2 regions of the Halarchaeum grantii genome follow, and region 1 is predicted to be linked to the other one. Evidence: riboswitches for the same ligand, from Rfam matches in the RefSeq annotation. Region 1 holds a riboswitch; the other holds the start of a gene.

Region 1 (7,892 bases):
TGGACGTCGACCGAGCCGTTCACCGTCTGTGTTTGGACACCGGTCGTCGACTGCTGTGTCGCCGTCAGCGAGTTCTCCTGTAGTCCACCACCAGCACAGCCCGCGAGGAGGACGAGCGCGACGACAGCGAGGACCACAACCGGACGCCTGCGTTCCATACTCTGCCCTCTCGGCGCCCCGCCAAGAGCCTAGTGGCCTTCAGCTAACCATCGAATAGTCGTCCTGGCTTTTCGAAGCCGGACAAAGATACCCAGCTACCGAGATCTAGAACTCTGCGACAGGCGACGGATTTTCCCCAACATATCTCTCCGCGTAGTCGACAGCAGCGTCTAGATCGTCGAAGAAGTGGGTGTGCTCGTCATTTTCGTCAGCTGGATGCTGTACCGCCCACTCTTTGTCTGTAATGTCCTCCATTCCGGTCCCCTCGACGCCGTACACGACGACTTCTGCATTGGTTTCCGTGTTTCGCCAACCACGTTCAGCGTTCGTATACTCGCTTCCACTCAGGACGTCTGCAGAGAGTTCCTGCCAATTGCTCATATTGGGTGGTTTCCTTGAATCAACTTAAGACTACGTTCCGCTACCGGCCGTCCACAACCCGGACAGTGCCTTACTGGAGTTCGTTACGGAGTGTATCGCGATGCCCGCGAACTGTGTTGGCCGCGACACCGGCGACGTCGGCGACCGCGGCCTGCGTGAGTCGATAGTCAGCCCGCTGTGCAGCCTGATAGAGGCAGGCTGCCGCGAATCCCGGCGGTGACGCACCGTGGACGATTTGTGTCTCTTCAGCCCGCTCTGCGAGCGTCCGCGCCTGTCGCCGAACCGCGTCCGGAACGTCGAGACTGGAGGCGAGACGTGGGAGATACGCATGAGGCTGCATCGGCTGGGCTGGCAGTCCGAGTTCCTCGTTCAGGGTTGCGTAGGCGTTGGTCACGCGATTCTCGCCGACGCGTGCGGCCGCGACGACGTCCGCGAGTGGGAGGGTTCGGCCGTTGCACCGGCAGGCGGCATAGACGCTCGCCGCTGCCACCGCCTCTACGACGTCGACACCACCCTATGAGTCAGTCCGCCACTCCGCCGCTCGCCACCTGCACCGTCTGTGGCGCGACCGGCCTCCCCGAACGCATCGTCGAACACACCTGCACCACCTTCGACGCCAATCCCGGTTCCGACTGACCCCATAGACACTCGGTGATGTTGGGTTTTGGTTGAACTCTGTCTCGCCACATAACTGACTCAAATAGTTCACTCTGATTTCTACCGCATTACTTGTAGAACCCGTATCGCCCGTACTATCCGAGTTACCCGTATCGCCTACATCGAACGAAACGGGCGCAACAGACGAGTAAGCGACCTCTACGATAGTTATCCGTCTGGCTTTGTTGAAATCCTTTAAATTTGACATTGGGAAGGCTGCCTCTTCCGACCGGATCAGACGGATCCGCTACGAAACTGGCTTTTCAGCAAACCACAAGACGGCAAGAGGGTTTCAACAGAGCCATCCGTCTCTAATACCCGATAACGACATCTACTCTATCCCTGAAATCGGTGACCCGCTGCACAAGTAAGGAAGGTCGCGATTCAGTGAAGCCAAGCTTGGGGGTGAGAACTGGCTCATTACTTACAGAGAGACGAGTTTCAGGAGCTGGCGGCTGACTACAAAATCGAAACTGGTGGCTAATTTCGACCGAACGCTCGGGCGTTACGCGTCTTCCGGACGTGGGGCGTTCTCGTATTTGACCATCTTCTCGGGCTTGTCTGAGATGGTCTTGTAGATTTGTTGGAGCGTCTCCTCTGCTGCGAGGAGATTGTGGTCGTCGAGGAACTCCCGGCCGTTTTCGGTGAGCCCGTAGAACTTCCACGGGTAGCCCTGTCGGCGCTGGTCATCGTCCAGGGCGACTTCCTTGACGATACCGGCGTCGATGAGCTTCTGGACGTGCTTGTAGACGGTGGCCTCGCTCACGCTGGGGTTGAGCTCCTCGAGTTCGTACATCGAGGGGAGCTGCTCGGGGTGCTGGAGGATGTTGTTGATCAGCGCGAACCGCGTCTGTTGGGTGACGAAGTGAACGAGTTCGCGGGATTCCATCCCCTCAGCAGTCCCCAGGTCGGTACTCATACGACACGATACACGGCCTAGGGGCAAGTAGTTTACCCTTGGGTAAATCACTCTGGCGTAAACCGCGTCTGATTAAGCTGGTGATTTACTCCGTAAACCATATCGTACGGCACTGAGAGGAAGCATATATGTCCGACGAGGAACCGCCCGTCCCCGAGGAAGTCCTCACCAGTGCGAAGGACCAACTCGACGACGAGGAGATCTCGCTGGCGGACAACGAAGAGATTCTCCACGCGCTGAGCGAACTGACTCCCGTCTACGAAAACGAGCGCTCATACTTCGTGCTGGGCAACTACGACCGGGAGCCGATTCGGCGGCTGAACCTCGTGGTCGACCGCCTCAACCGCCGGCAAGACGCCTACGCCTTCCGGATGGTCGACATCCGTGGTGAGTGGGACAACAGCATCCAGAAGTTCTGCCTCATCGCCGACATCGTGACCTACCTCGTCGGCGTCGCCGAGAAGGAACCGAGTGACTTCCTCGTCGAGCAGGGCCTCCTCGTCGGCACGACAGAGTTCTTCTCGAAGAGCCATGTTCTCAAGCGGGAGTACGAGGACGAAGAGCACCCCTTCGGCTGGATGCAGGACGGCGTCTTCGAGCTGTTCGACCGGGAGGGACGGCTGTATCCCTGGCAGACCGAGAAGGAGCTTGTTGAAGCGGCAGAAGACCTTCCGTGACGACGACGAGACCGCGACTGCCTGCGTTAACCAACGACAGTGGTGAAAAGGCTGTTCTGTTGGTTAATCAGGGTCAGTCCGCATCAGTCGGGAGTCGGCCATCTGGTCGGGGAACACGGCCCCGTTTGATCTCGTGATCGACGCGACGCTTGCAGCCGTCTTCGGGTGAGCGCTGCTGCCGGTCGGGACAGGAACACGACTCGTCGATGACGTCGACTTCGTACTGGCTCCCGGAGGTGGAGTGTACCTCGTAGCGGCCACCGTTCGAGAGGAGTGAGACGTCCATTGCTTCGGCGACGGCACGCTTCGTGCGGGGCCCGAGATCATCCCGTGACTCTGCGTTCTCGTCGACGACCAGTCGGTCGCGAACGTCGCCCGTTCGGCCTCCGTCCGGTGCGACGGCTTCCGCAGGGCCACTGAGCCGCTCGTGGAGCACTTCCTCCACCGGATGGCCTTCCGGCCACAGGTAGTGGACTTCGCGGCGCTCGCGATGGTCGTAGGAGCCGCACGCGGCTGCGCACCCAGTCCAGACGCGCCAGGCACCCAGCGCGGCCATCACGTCGACGATGTCGCGGGGAACCGTCTGGTGGTCGTCCGGGAAGAACACCCGGAAGCGGGTACACGCCTCCTGCGGCGGGACGGTCTCCCACCAGTCTTCGCTGGAGCTCCAGCTGTCGTACATCGCATCGTCGCTCCCGTAGCCGACGGTTACGCCGTCGATCGGCGTCCAGTCCGCCGGGAGGTGATCTGCCTCTCCTTCAAGCACCCGGAGAACGGCGTATCGGAGGTATTCGTGGGCTTGGTTGTCTGTCGTACGAGCGACCTGGTCGTGCTGCTCGGCAACGTGCTCGGCTTCCTCGAGGACCGTCGTGAGATAGGGTTCAGTCATCGTTCGACGGAGGTCTGAATGCGCCTCCGCCCCTCGGCGGGCGCTGAAAAACTTAGCCAACAGAACGGAAGGGATCCATCACTCTGTTGGTTAACTATGTTGGGACGAGGATTCGCTTTCGAGCACGTCGATGAGCTCTTCTGCTGTGGAACTGATCCGTCCGAGCCGCTCGCGAACGACCTCGGAATCGTCCGACTCCCACGCAGCGAGGTAGAACGCCGATCCGCTCGTGTCGAGCCCGCAGTACCGCCCAACGACGTACGCGACGGCTTCGGCCTCGACTTCGCGTTTTGCCCGCTCGGTGTCGTCGTCGACGTCGAAGTGGAGCAGAGCGTGCGCGTACTCGTGAATCAGCGTCCGCGCGAGGTCGGCCTCGTTCTCCCGATCACGCACCTCGACGAGCGGCTGAACGTCGACGAGGCTCAGCTGCTCGCAGATGCCCTTCGCCTCGCCGTGGGTCCACTCCTCGGCTGGAACGATCCGCACCGTCACGCCGAGGTCGTCAGCGGCGTCAGTCAACTGCTCGACGAGGTCGCCGGCGTCCCCGGTCGCTTCCGTGTCCAGGTCGGGAAGCGGCTCGCCCTCGGTCTGGGAGATGTCGAACACCGGCGCGGGCTTGAACCCGACCAGGCCCTCGGACCACTCCTCGGGCGGCGTCTCGTCGTACTCACAGCCGCTATCCTCGTGGTAGCTCGGCGAGTTCTCGCATTCCGGGCACTGCTTGGTAATGATCGGTGCCCAGATCCAGATGGCCGACTCACCCTCCGTGACGTGGCGGTCGAACTCCTCCTGCCACGTCCGGTAGCCTGCAACCCGGCTCGCCTCGGGACACTGCCGCTTGATGAGGAGCGTGTTCCGGTAGGAGTAGTCGTGAAAGCGACTCTGGACGTCAAGCCACTCCTGGAACTCTTCGCTGGCCTGCGCGTCGTCGACGCCGGCGACGAGGTCGTCGATCCACTGTTCGATAGTGCTGTTCATCTCGTCGGATCGCGTGTCGGTCTGGTCGAAGGAGACCGACGAGTCTCTGGTCGTAGACATTGTGTTCACCGAATCGAGTTCACGGCGACTGCAACAGTTCAGACCGCGCCGCACCCCTCAGGGGCGTTCAAAAAACCGCTCTGTCGGTCAGCGGAGCTCGTGGCGTTCGTCAGCAAAGCCGACCGTAACGAGGTACTCGAGGAACTCGTCGAACCGCTCAACGTCGCTAGGCGTGTCGGTCGCAAGGTGACGCGCCCACTCGATGGCCCACTGGAAGGCGGGATCCGTGCCGCCCTTGCCGTGAATGTACCACCACCGGGCCGATTTCAGCACGACCAACGGATTCGTCGGCGGCTGCTCACCGGCGAGCCCACGGGTGATGGACTCGATTTCGTCGGGCGCGTCGGCGGAATCGACCTCTGCTGATTGCGTGTTGTCGATATCGACCGGGATGTCGTCGATCGAGACGTTGTCAGGACGCTGTTGTTGACTCACTGGAAGTCACCTCTGAGGGCTCTCGAAGGAGCCCTCGCCCTCTCTGGGGGCACGAAAAACAGTCGAATCAGACGCCCTCTATTGGCCACTCCCAACGGTGATTTACGCCGACACCCAGTTCTCAGCGGTCATTCAATATTCTGGAGAACGGTGCGTTTATCTGTCCGTTCACCGGAGACAGAAGTGAAACACGGGCGATGGAGTCCGCCTTCCCCAACCGCCGATACGGCTGATGACTCCTATTTCCGGTTCGTCAGATGCTACGGAGACAACTCATTCGGCACGGGGAAGCGATCGTATTGATTGCACTTGGTGGAATCGTCGGTGCGAATCTTCGATACGCTGTCGGGGCAGCAGCGGGTGACGCACTCTTGGTCACACTCCTCGTCAACACCATCGGGAGCTTCGGACTCGGGATACTCCTCTTCGATGCTCGAGCAGATGGTTTCCTCACGAAACGGCTGCGCTATGTCTTCGGAACGGGCTTCTTCGCTTCATTTACAACCTACAGCACGTTCGTGGCCGACATTGCGTTGACCACACCGGAACTTGCAGTCCCCTATATTATCGCCAGTTACGCATCCGGATTTGGTGGCGTACTCGCCAGTCGAAAAATCGTGGCTACAACGTCTACTACTGCAATTCAGCCTCCAACACCGGGTGATGATTAATGGAGATTCTCCTCATCAGTATTGGCGGGGCAGTCGGTGCAGTCCTGCGTTATGTGGTCGGGCAGCTGATTGACAACACGTCGTTCCCGTGGGCCACCCTCGTCGTAAACACGCTCGGGAGCTTCATCCTGGGCTCAGTCATTTTTGGGGTAAGTGATTCCGACATCCTCCTCTTGGTGAGTGTCGGATTCTGTGGGGCGTTCACGACATTCTCGTCGTTTAGCTTTCAGACTGTTAGCCTCTGGGAGCAGGGCGAACAGAGAGATGCATTCATGAATGCGCTCGGCAATCTGACCGTCTCTCTGCTTGCATTTGGAGCTGCGTGGCTTCTCATATCCTAAGTACTGAGAAACCCCCGCTTACCAGTCGACTCGGGAAGATCGGGAAGAAAATAGAACTCCATCTACGTCACGCCGGCGGGAGGTAGACGCTTTGCTGGACGGCGATTTGATTCGAACTGAGCGTAGAACTTCGCTTGTTAGTCAACTACTGGTTGGACTGGCAGCCGTTCAAGGCGGCGATGGCACGGGATACAGAGAGTCAGCAGGTTACTCGGTACATCTGCATCGTCGACCGACTGATCTGGGTCGTTGTAGAACCGGCGTCGAGGAATCCGGTGGTGAACCGGGAGATCACGTCCGAACCTCTCGCGGTGAGCTTCGCGGCCCATACCGCAGCGCAGACAGGACTCGTTGTCACGGGTGATGATCTCCTCACGAATCTGTGGCCAGTTTGAGCCAAACGGAACTATCTCAGTATCTGACTGACGGTAGTTTTCTAAATAGTCCGGATCGGCCGCTTGAAGGGCCGTTCGCCACGTTCCGAATTCACGCTGATACGGTTTGATAGTGAACTTTCCGTGTTCGTTCATTTCCGTCGTTGTCGGTGGGCGGCCCAGATCATCCGCGACAGCCCGTAGTTCGGCTAATAACTCCTCTCGTGGGATTCGCCACCGCTGATTCGGCTCGAAGCCGGCAGCTCGGAGAGCTTCATTCCACGAACCGAATCGCTCCTGATAGACCGCTGCACTCCATTTCCCTTGGTTCCGCATCTCATCCTTCCGAGGGACATGGCCTAGCTCTGCGGCGAGACTGTTGAGTTCCGATATTAGATGTTCCTCGCTCACATCCCATACGGAGTGGACTTCTAACCCGGCCTGTCGAAGAGCACGATTCCAGGTTCCAAAAGCTCGCTTGTACGAATTCGAGGTGTAGGGGCCACTCCGGTCCATTTCATCTGTTGTGGGCGGTCGACCTAGATTATCAGCGAACCCCTGTAAGGCAGTAATGAGTGTCTCTTCGGAGAGGTTCATTTCGACGTTCGGTTCAAAACCGGCCGCCCGTAGTGCTGCATTCCACCCTCCAAATCGCTTGCAGTATGTCTTCACCGAATACTCTCCATGAGTACCGTATTCGCGCTCTGACGGAGCTCCCCCTACGATGTCGGCAACCGATTTGAGATCTGCGAGAAGATCCTCTTGGGGGGTCGGTGGCCGTCCGTTTGGGTCGTTCGTTCCGGTTTGAAGTCCGGCAGCCTCGAGTGCGTTATTCCACGATCCGAACCGATTCCCGTACGTCTTCGAAGCATGAGGCCCCGAATCGTCCATCTCACTCTGCGACGGGGGACGATCGAGTTCCTCAGCGAACTTCTGGAGCCGATTGAGGAGCTCCTCCTCCGAGTACAGCTTCTTGTCCATAATTTCTGATGCGGTAGTCACTCAGTTTGGTCCCGGCTCGCTATTTGAATGTCCGTACTGGTCTCTGTGATGCGTCATCCTATCGATAATGGCCTGTGTCTATGATCGGGGCGGCAGGGCCACAGGTTGCAGCCCCGCGCCCTCTCAGGGGCACCAACAACAGGCTGGAAGCGCTATTAACCAACAAATGGCTATACACACCAGATGTTGGTTAATCGTTTCACCCGATTGACTGGCTATGAGTGTCTTTAGAAATGAGTCAAGTATCCTATCCACAGAGATGGAATATGGCTCGGAATGAGCCGCATAAGGGACATTAATCGGAAGTCTTACTTGAGAGTATATTCAATTCGATTACGATGGCACAAGG
Region 2 (7,892 bases), on a different contig from region 1:
TGGCGATCTGCTGGAGCTCCTTGATGCGCGGGACGTCGGTCACGCCGCTCAGGAGGACGACGGCCGCGACGTTGTTCGAGTCCTCCACGGGGTAGTCGCCGCCCCGGACCTCCATGGAGCCGGTCTGCTCTTCGAGCCACTTGCGGCCGCGCTCGATACCCTTCCGGTTGAGGAACTGCGAGGGGCCGGCGGTGACGAGGAGGGCGCGCTCGGCGCCGTTCTCGATCTTGCAGGGGAGGGTGAGCCGGCCGAGCGCGGCCTTCCGGACGAGCGAGGTGATGCGGTTCGTCGTGCTCGCGGAGTCGAGGCTGGACTGCTCGTCCCCGCCGGTGAAGCGCGAGAGGAGGCCGCTGCTCTGCTTCTCGTCGGAGACGTCTTCGGCGGCGTAGCCGACCGTGGAGACGCCGCCGCCCGCGAGCGTGTTGATGATCTCCGAGGAGTCCACGACGCTCTCGGCGACCTCGCCGCCCTGCTCGACCTCGCCGGCGCCGAAGAGGATGCCGAAGCGGGTGACGATCTCGTCGTTTATCTGCCGGTAGCCGCCCTGCATTGACTCCCCGCTCTTGCGCCACGCGTCGTTGTCGAAGACGAGGAGGTTGTCGACCTCGCGGACGAGCGTCCGGAAGGAGCGTGCGGCGTTCAGCGTGTAGATGCCGCCCTCGTCGCCCGCCGGGAGGACGCCGAGGCCGTAGACGGGTTCGGTGTAGATGCGCTTGATGTGGCGCGCCATGACGGGCGACCCGCCGGAGCCGGTGCCGCCGCCGAGACCCGTGATGATGAGGAAGGCGTCGACCTCGTGGACGGGGATGGAGTCGATGGCGCCCTGTATCTCGTCGATGTCCTCCTCGGCGATCTCGGCGCCGAGTTCGTTGTCCGCGCCGACACCGTGCCCCTTCACCCGCGACTGGCCGATGAGGACGCGGTTCTCCTGCGGGACGTGCTCGAGTCCCATCAGGTCCGCCTTCGCCGTGTTGACCGCGACGGCGGCGCGGACGACGTTGCTCCCGGTCTGCTCGTCGTGCTCCAGGAACCTGTCGAGAATCTTCCCCCCGGCCTGCCCGAAGCCGATCATTGCGAGTTTCATGTGGTGCCAGTTACAGAGAACAGAGCTATGAGACGGATAAGTGTTGTTATGACGGCTGTCGGACGACGCCCCCCATTTGACGATTTCGGCGGTTTCGGCCCTCGTAACCGAAGTACACCGTATCGACCGTTCGGCCGAATAACAGCTGTTTATATACGTTCGGTTAGGGCTCTCGGAGGTACTCCGAGAGGCGCTTCAAGTCCGCGGGGTCGCGCCCGAACGCCGCGACGTCGTTCTCCGCGACGGTGTTGTCGAAGCGCAGCGAGCGGTACTGGTCGCGCCCGAACGGCACGCCCGGCACCGCGTCCGCCATCGACATCCCGACGCCCGCGAGCCCCATCGGCACCGAGAGCACGGTCAGGGACTTCCCCTCCGCGCGGTAGATCTGCTTCGCGACGTCCGCGAGCGACAGCACCTCCGGGCCGCCGACCTCGTAGGTCTCGCCGTCGTGCTCGCGCTTCAACGCGTCCGCGATGATTCCCACGAGGTCACCCACCCAGATCGGCTGGAAGCGCGTCTTCCCGCCGCCGGGGAGCGCCGTGACGTACGGCGTCGTCAGCGTCCTCGTGAAGGAGACGAACTCGCCGCCCTCGCCGAACACCACGGACGGACGGAGGATCGTCGACGCGAGCTCGGACTCCCGCACGGCCGCCTCGGCCTGCCCCTTCGCGCGGACGTACGCCGTCTCGCCGTCGGGGTCCGCGCCGAGCGCCGACAGCTGGACGAGCTTGCGCACGTCGTGCGCCTCGGCGGCGCGGACGACGTTCTCCGTCCCCTGCAGGTGGACCTCGAAGTGCCGCTCGTCCCCGCCCTTCGGCTTGAACAGCGGCGAGAGCGCGACGAGGTGGACCACGGCGTCCTGCCCCTCGAAGGCGCCCTCCATCGAGTCGTACGCCGTCACGTCGCCCGTCACCGCCTCGACGCCCTCGGGAACGCCGTCGTCGTTCGGCGTCCGCGCGAGCGCGGTCACGTCGTGGCCCCGCTCTACGAGCTCTCGACAGAGGTGCGTGCCGATGAATCCCGTGCCGCCGGTGACGAGAACCTTCATGGTTCCTCGTTCGGGCGGTACCACCCTAAAGGTAGTCCCCGGCTTTCGGTGGCGATAAACCGCCACGCCCGAAACCCCGCGTATGCTCGTCACGCTCGAAGGTATCGACGGGAGCGGGAAGACCACCGTCTGGGAGGCGCTCCGCGAGACCCGCGACGACGGCTACGCCTTCACCCGCGAACCCACGGACTCGTGGTACGGCGAGGCCGTCCTTCGCTCCGTCCGGGACGACGACGCCGACCCGCTCGCCGAGGCGTTCCTCTACACGGCCGACCACGCCGCCCACCTCTCCCGGCTCGTCCGTCCCGCCCTCGAGCGCGGCGATATCGTCGTCTCCGACCGCTACTCGGACTCGCGCTACGCCTACCAGGGCGTCGCCCTGTCGGGTCGCGTCCCCCGCCCAATGCGGTTCCTCCGCGACGTCCACGAGCCGTGGACCAGAGAGCCGGACCTCACGCTCTACTTCGACGTCGACCCCCACACCGCCGCCGAGCGCGCCGGCGCGACGAACAAGTTCGAGCAGGCCGAGTTCCTCGCGGACGTCCGCGAGAACTACGAGCGCCTCGTCGAGGCCGACCCCGAGCGGTTCGTCCGCATCGACGCCACGCGGTCGCCCGACGCGGTCGCCGAGCGCGTCGAGGCGGTCTTCGACGCCCGCGTCGACTAGGCCGACATCGAGATGTACGTCTTCGTGTCCGCCACCCCTTCGAGCGCCTGAATCCCCGACGAGGACGCGCCGAGGAGGTCCTGCACGTCCTCGGTGTCGGCTTCGGCGATGACGTCCCACTCCCCGGCGACGTCGACTTCGTCGTCACGGTCAGCGTGGAGTCCCCGACGACCTGAAGGCGGTCGCCGCCAACGCGATTCAGGGCATCCGGGGCGTCGAGGACACCGAGACCTACATCGCGATGGACTGATTAGAGGCGGTCGGCGCTCGCGCCCGACTGCCCCCGGCCCGCCGCCCGGTCCCGGAGGTCCTGCACGTCCGGCCGATAGTCGTAGCCCGGGATGATGCCCTCGAACCACGTCCCCTCGACGTAGTTCACGACCGCGAGCGCGTCCTCGGCGGCGTGCCCCGCGCGGGCGTCGATGACCGTCTCCACGACGACGTCGCCGCCCGCGCGTTCGACCGTCGGCGGGCTCGCTTCTTCGGCGCGCGTCACGTTCGGCGCGTCCGCCACTCGCAGTTCGAGCGTCTCCAACCACCCGTCCTCGACGACGTCCGCGACCGTCTCCTGCTCCGTGACGGCCGCCGACAGCGTCGGCACGCGGACCGTCACGGTCAGCGTCCCGTCCGCGATCTCGACCGTCGCCTCCCAGTCGTTCGTCGTCGGGACGTACGCGTCGCCCTCGGCCGCGAACGTCTCGCTCTCCTCGAACTCGCGCTCGACATCGCTCATACACACGAGAACGCGAGCGACGGAAATGGGCGTTGCGCTCCACGCGCCACTCCGGTGTCGCTAAGTGCCCGCCGGTCGCATCGTCCGAGGACGCGGGCGATGGCGTCCGCCCGCCCCAAACCGCCGGAGACACCGGCTGATGACGCCTCCGTCACACAGCCATGTCCACGCGAACACTCACCGCCGGTCCGCTCCGCGCGCGCCTCCGCGTCGCCGCCCTCGTCGCGCTCGGCGGCGTCGCCGGCGCGAACTGCCGGTACGCCGCCGCCCTCCTCGCACCCGGCCTCCCCGGCACGCTCCTCGCGAACGTCCTCGGCGCATTCGCGCTCGGCTTCCTCGTCTACGGGACCCTCTACCGGGGGGCGCTCCCCGCAGACGTCCGCCTCCTCGTCTCCACCGGCTTCCTCTCCTCGTTCACCACCTACAGCACGTTCGCCGTCCAGAGCGCCACCGCGCGCCCCGCCCTCCTCGTCGCGAACGTCGCCCTCACCTACGCGCTCGGCTTCGCCGCCGTCCTCGCCGGCCGCACGCTCGCCCGCCGGATCACCGGGTGGTCCGCGTGACCGCTGCTACGGCCACCGCCCGATTGACCCACACGCGCCACCGGGGGTGGCTCGCGTGACTCACGCGGCAGCCGACCGCAGAGAGGGCGCCGCGCCCAGACGAGCGGGAGCGAGCGAACGCGAGCGACACGCGAGTCGCGCCGGACCTCCGGCCCGACTGACTCGCACTCCCCACCGGAGGTGGCTCTCGTGAGCTCCGGCTTCGCCGCCGCCACCCTCGTCGGCCTCGGCGGCGCGCTCGGCGCGCTCTGCCGGACCGCCGTCGGCGAGTCCGTCGCCGCTGACGGGTTCCCCGCGAGCACGCTCGCCGTCAACGTCGTCGGGAGCTTCCTCCTCGGCCTCCTCACCTTCGCCGGCGTCGGCGGTGACGCCATGCTTCTCCTCGGCACCGGCGCCTGCGGCGCGTTCACCACCTTCTCCTCGTTCGCCGTCGAAACCGTCCGGCTCTGGGAGACCGGCGAGCGCGTCCGCGCCGCGATTACCGCCGTCGCGAACCTCCTCGGTGCCGGCGCCGCCATCGCGCTCGCGTGGCTCATCCTCGCGCTCGCGGGCTGACCCGTCACTCCGACTCGTCGACGCGCGCCACCAACACCGGCACCGGCGACTCGCGGACGACGCGCTCCGTCACGCTCCCGAGCAGGAAGCGCTCCACGCCGCTCCGCCCGTGCGTCCCCATCGCCACCGCGTCCACGTCGCCGCTCCTCGCGCGCTCCAAAATCACCTCGTGGGGCGTCCCGTCCGCGACCACCGTCTCAGCGTCCACGCCCGCCTCGTTCGCGCGCTCGGCCACCGACGCCACCGCGCGTTCGCCCTCCGACTCGAGTTCGTTCCGCAACGCCGTCCACTTCGCCTCCGGAAGCGACCGGTAGTCGTTCGTGTCCACCACGTAGAGCGCCACCACCGTCGCGTCCGCCAGCGCCGCGAGGTCGATCGCCTCCTCGACGGCGCGGTCGCTCTCCAGGCTTCCGTCCGTCGGCACCAGAATTCGCTCGTACATACCTCGCGCTTCGAACGCCCGCCACAAGAACGTGACCGCCGGACGCGACCCCGAGGTGCCCGCGTCGCTCACGCGTGTTCGCGACAGCATGCGAGAGATGGGATTCGAACTAACGCGAGACGGTCGCTCACGTGCGCTCGCACTGCGACTCGCTAAGCCGCGAATCCCACTCGATGCGTCGCTCACGTGCGTTCGCGACAGCATGCGAGAGATGGGATTCGAACCCATGAACCCCTACGGGAGCGGGTCTTAAGCCCGCCGCTTTTGGCCGCTCAGCCACTCTCGCAGCCGGTAGTTGTCCGCTCGCCCGCAAACCGTTTTCGGTGTCCTACCAGTCCACGGAGAGGGTGCCGTCGCCGTGCGGGTCGGGCGCGACCTCCTCGTCCGTCCGCCGGTCGACGACGTGGATGACGCCCGGCCCCTTCTTCGCGGGGCAGGCCTCGGCCGCGGCGACGTTGTCGTCGAGGGCGTCCTCGCCGAAGAAGTAGGTCTTGGGCTTCCCCATCCCGGAGGTGATGTCCATCTCCCAGTTGTCGGAGACGGCGGCGCACTTCCCGGCGCCGAAGCACTTGTTCGCCTCGAAGATGATCTTGTAGGGCGCCTCCGCGACCGGTGGGGCGTTCGCCTCGCCGATGGTCGAGGGGTCGACGGGGGTCTCGTCGTCCGAATCGCTCATACCGGAGGGTGAAGGGCTCCGAGCGCTTCAGGTGTTCGGTCCGTCTAGACGCCGAGGCCGGAGTAGTCGAGGTCGCGGGTGTCGCCGTGGAGCTTCACGGACTCGAGCGTGACGTCCTTCATCGGTTCGTCGTTCCGGTCGGTCGGGACGTTCCCGATGGCCTCGACGACGTCCATGCCCTCGACGACGTCGCCGAAGACGGCGTGGCGGTCGTCGAGGTGGGGCTGGGCGTCGAGCGTGATGAAGAACTGCGAGCCGTTCGTGTTCGGCCCCGAGTTCGCCATCGAGACCGTGCCCGCGTCGTCGTGACGGAGGTCGTCGTGGAACTCGTCGTCGAACGTGTAGCCGGGCCCGCCCCGCCCGGTGCCGGTGCGGTCGCCGGTCTGGATCATGAAGTCCGCGATGATGCGGTGGACCGGGACGTCCTCGTAGTAGGGTTCGTTCTCGACGACGTCGCCCGTCTCGGGGTCCTCCCACGCGATCTTCCCGTTCGAGAGGCCCGCGAAGTTCGCGACGGTCGTCGGCGCCTTCTCCGGGTAGAGTTCGATCTCGATGTCGCCCTCGCTCGTGTGCAGCGTGGCCGTCAGGTCGCTCATACTCCCGAGATGGGCGCAAGAACGGAAAACGCCACCGGTGCGTGGCGGTCGCCGGGCGGCGGTTTCAGGCGGGGAACGCCTGCAGGTCGGCGAGCGTCTCGGCGGCCGCGCCGGTCTCGATGGCGTCGCGAGCCACCTCCAGCCCCTCCTCGAGGTCGGCGACGTCCTCGGCGGCGTAGAGGCGCAGCGCGGCGTTCAGCGCGACCGCGTCCGCGAACGCGTCGTCGCGCTCACCGGCGAGCACGGCCTCGGTGATGGCGGCGGAGTCGGCGGCGACGTCCTCGACCTGTAGGTCCTCGTTCTCGACGTCCATGCCGTACTCGGCCGTCTCGACCGTGAAGTCCGCGAGGTCGTCGCCCTCGTTCCACTCCGCGACCGTCGTCGACCCGGGGCGGACGTCGTCGTACCCCTCCATCCCTTGGAACATGAGGACGCGCGAGACGGTCGCTTCCTCGCTCTCGCGGACCGTCTCCACGATCTTCTTCGCGAACGCGAGGTGGTAGAAGCTCCCGAGGTGGACGTCGGCGTCAGCGGGGTTCGCGAGCGTCTCCACCGTGTTCACGAACGTCCGCACGCCCATCTCGTTGCGGCGCTCGAGGAGCGCGTGGACGCCCGGGTTGAAGCTCGGCTGGTAGTAGAAGCCGAAGCCGACGTCGTCCGTCATGCGCGCGGACGCCTCGGGGTCGAGGTCCGTCTCGACGCCGAGCTCGTCGAGGACGTGCTTGTACGCGACGCCGTTTCCAGAGGGGACGCGGTCGCCGGAGTGGACGACGACGGGCGTGCCCGCGCTCGCCGCGACGACGCCCGCCGCCACACCGAGGAGCGCCGAGCGGCCCTTCCCGTCGTAGTTCGCGCCGCAGTCCACCGGGTCGCAGTCGGGCGCGGCGCGCACCACGGACTCGCGGTCCATCACGTCGAGGAACGCCCCGAGCTCCTCGGGGACGTTCTTCTTCCATCGGTTCGCCAGCCAGAACGCGCCGAGCGTGGTGTCCTCGGGTGCGCCGCCGAGGATGCGCTCGAAGGCCTCCGTCGCCTGTGCGGCCGTCATGTCCTCGGCGGACTTCGGGCCGGACCCGACGACCTCACTCATCAGGCGCTTCAGCGGCCACTCGCCGTACTCCTCGCCCTCGGACTCGGATATCGTCGACATACGTGGACCTACGGACGCGGCGGCCGTAAAATCTCCCATCGCGGCTCCGCGCTTTCGTCGTCGAGCGCGACCGGCGCGCGCGGAACCGATACACGGTAGTGGGGCGCCCGCCTACGGACGGGTATGTCCGCGCTCGAGGGGGACTGGCGCGACGCGCTCGACGACGTCGACGCGCGGCTCGTCGACGGCTACCAGAGCGGCTTCCCGCTCGTCGAACGCCCGTTCCGCGCCGTCGCCGACGACTTCGGCACGACCGAACGCGACGCCCACGACCGCGTCGCGCGCCTCCGGGACGTCGGCGTCTTCCGGCGCTTCGGCGCCGTCCTCAACCCGCCCGTCATCGGCTCCTCGACGCTCGCCGCCCTCCGCGTGCCCGAC

What was found. Region 1 has a riboswitch for fluoride ahead of IEY12_RS13250 (fluoride efflux transporter FluC). Riboswitches for the same ligand answer to the same signal wherever they lie in the genome.
Region 2: it holds a riboswitch for fluoride, as region 1 does, so the genes downstream of both, IEY12_RS04415 (fluoride efflux transporter FluC) here and IEY12_RS13250 (fluoride efflux transporter FluC) in region 1, are expected to answer to the same signal.

What each region holds. Positions count from the first base shown of each region.
Region 1 is NZ_BMPF01000004.1:171,887-179,778, reverse strand. It holds gene IEY12_RS13290 (MBL fold metallo-hydrolase) at 1-23, opposite strand, end outside; gene IEY12_RS13285 (hypothetical protein) at 265-540, opposite strand; gene IEY12_RS13280 (transcription initiation factor IIB family protein) at 611-1,030, opposite strand; gene IEY12_RS13275 (MarR family transcriptional regulator) at 1,703-2,116, opposite strand; gene IEY12_RS13270 (DUF8170 family protein) at 2,245-2,793, shown strand; gene IEY12_RS13265 (hypothetical protein) at 2,867-3,682, opposite strand; gene IEY12_RS13260 (ArdC-like ssDNA-binding domain-containing protein) at 3,773-4,720, opposite strand; gene IEY12_RS13255 (DUF8013 domain-containing protein) at 4,808-5,155, opposite strand; fluoride riboswitch at 5,340-5,404, shown strand; gene IEY12_RS13250 (fluoride efflux transporter FluC) at 5,413-5,826, shown strand; gene crcB (fluoride efflux transporter CrcB) at 5,826-6,167, shown strand; gene IEY12_RS13240 (homing endonuclease associated repeat-containing protein) at 6,305-7,522, opposite strand; gene IEY12_RS13235 (ArsR/SmtB family transcription factor) at 7,882-7,892, shown strand, end outside.
Region 2 is NZ_BMPF01000001.1:806,639-814,530, reverse strand. It holds gene IEY12_RS04435 (tubulin/FtsZ family protein) at 1-1,084, opposite strand, end outside; gene IEY12_RS04430 (complex I NDUFA9 subunit family protein) at 1,248-2,132, opposite strand; gene tmk (dTMP kinase) at 2,215-2,799, shown strand; gene IEY12_RS04420 (DUF5813 family protein) at 3,050-3,532, opposite strand; fluoride riboswitch at 3,619-3,688, shown strand; gene IEY12_RS04415 (fluoride efflux transporter FluC) at 3,694-4,095, shown strand; gene IEY12_RS04410 (fluoride efflux transporter FluC) at 4,285-4,650, shown strand; gene IEY12_RS04405 (universal stress protein) at 4,655-5,092, opposite strand; tRNA gene IEY12_RS04400 (tRNA-Leu) at 5,296-5,378, opposite strand; gene IEY12_RS04395 (ferredoxin) at 5,421-5,768, opposite strand; gene IEY12_RS04390 (peptidylprolyl isomerase) at 5,813-6,364, opposite strand; gene IEY12_RS04385 (anthranilate phosphoribosyltransferase) at 6,429-7,514, opposite strand; gene ahbB (siroheme decarboxylase subunit beta) at 7,638-7,892, shown strand, end outside.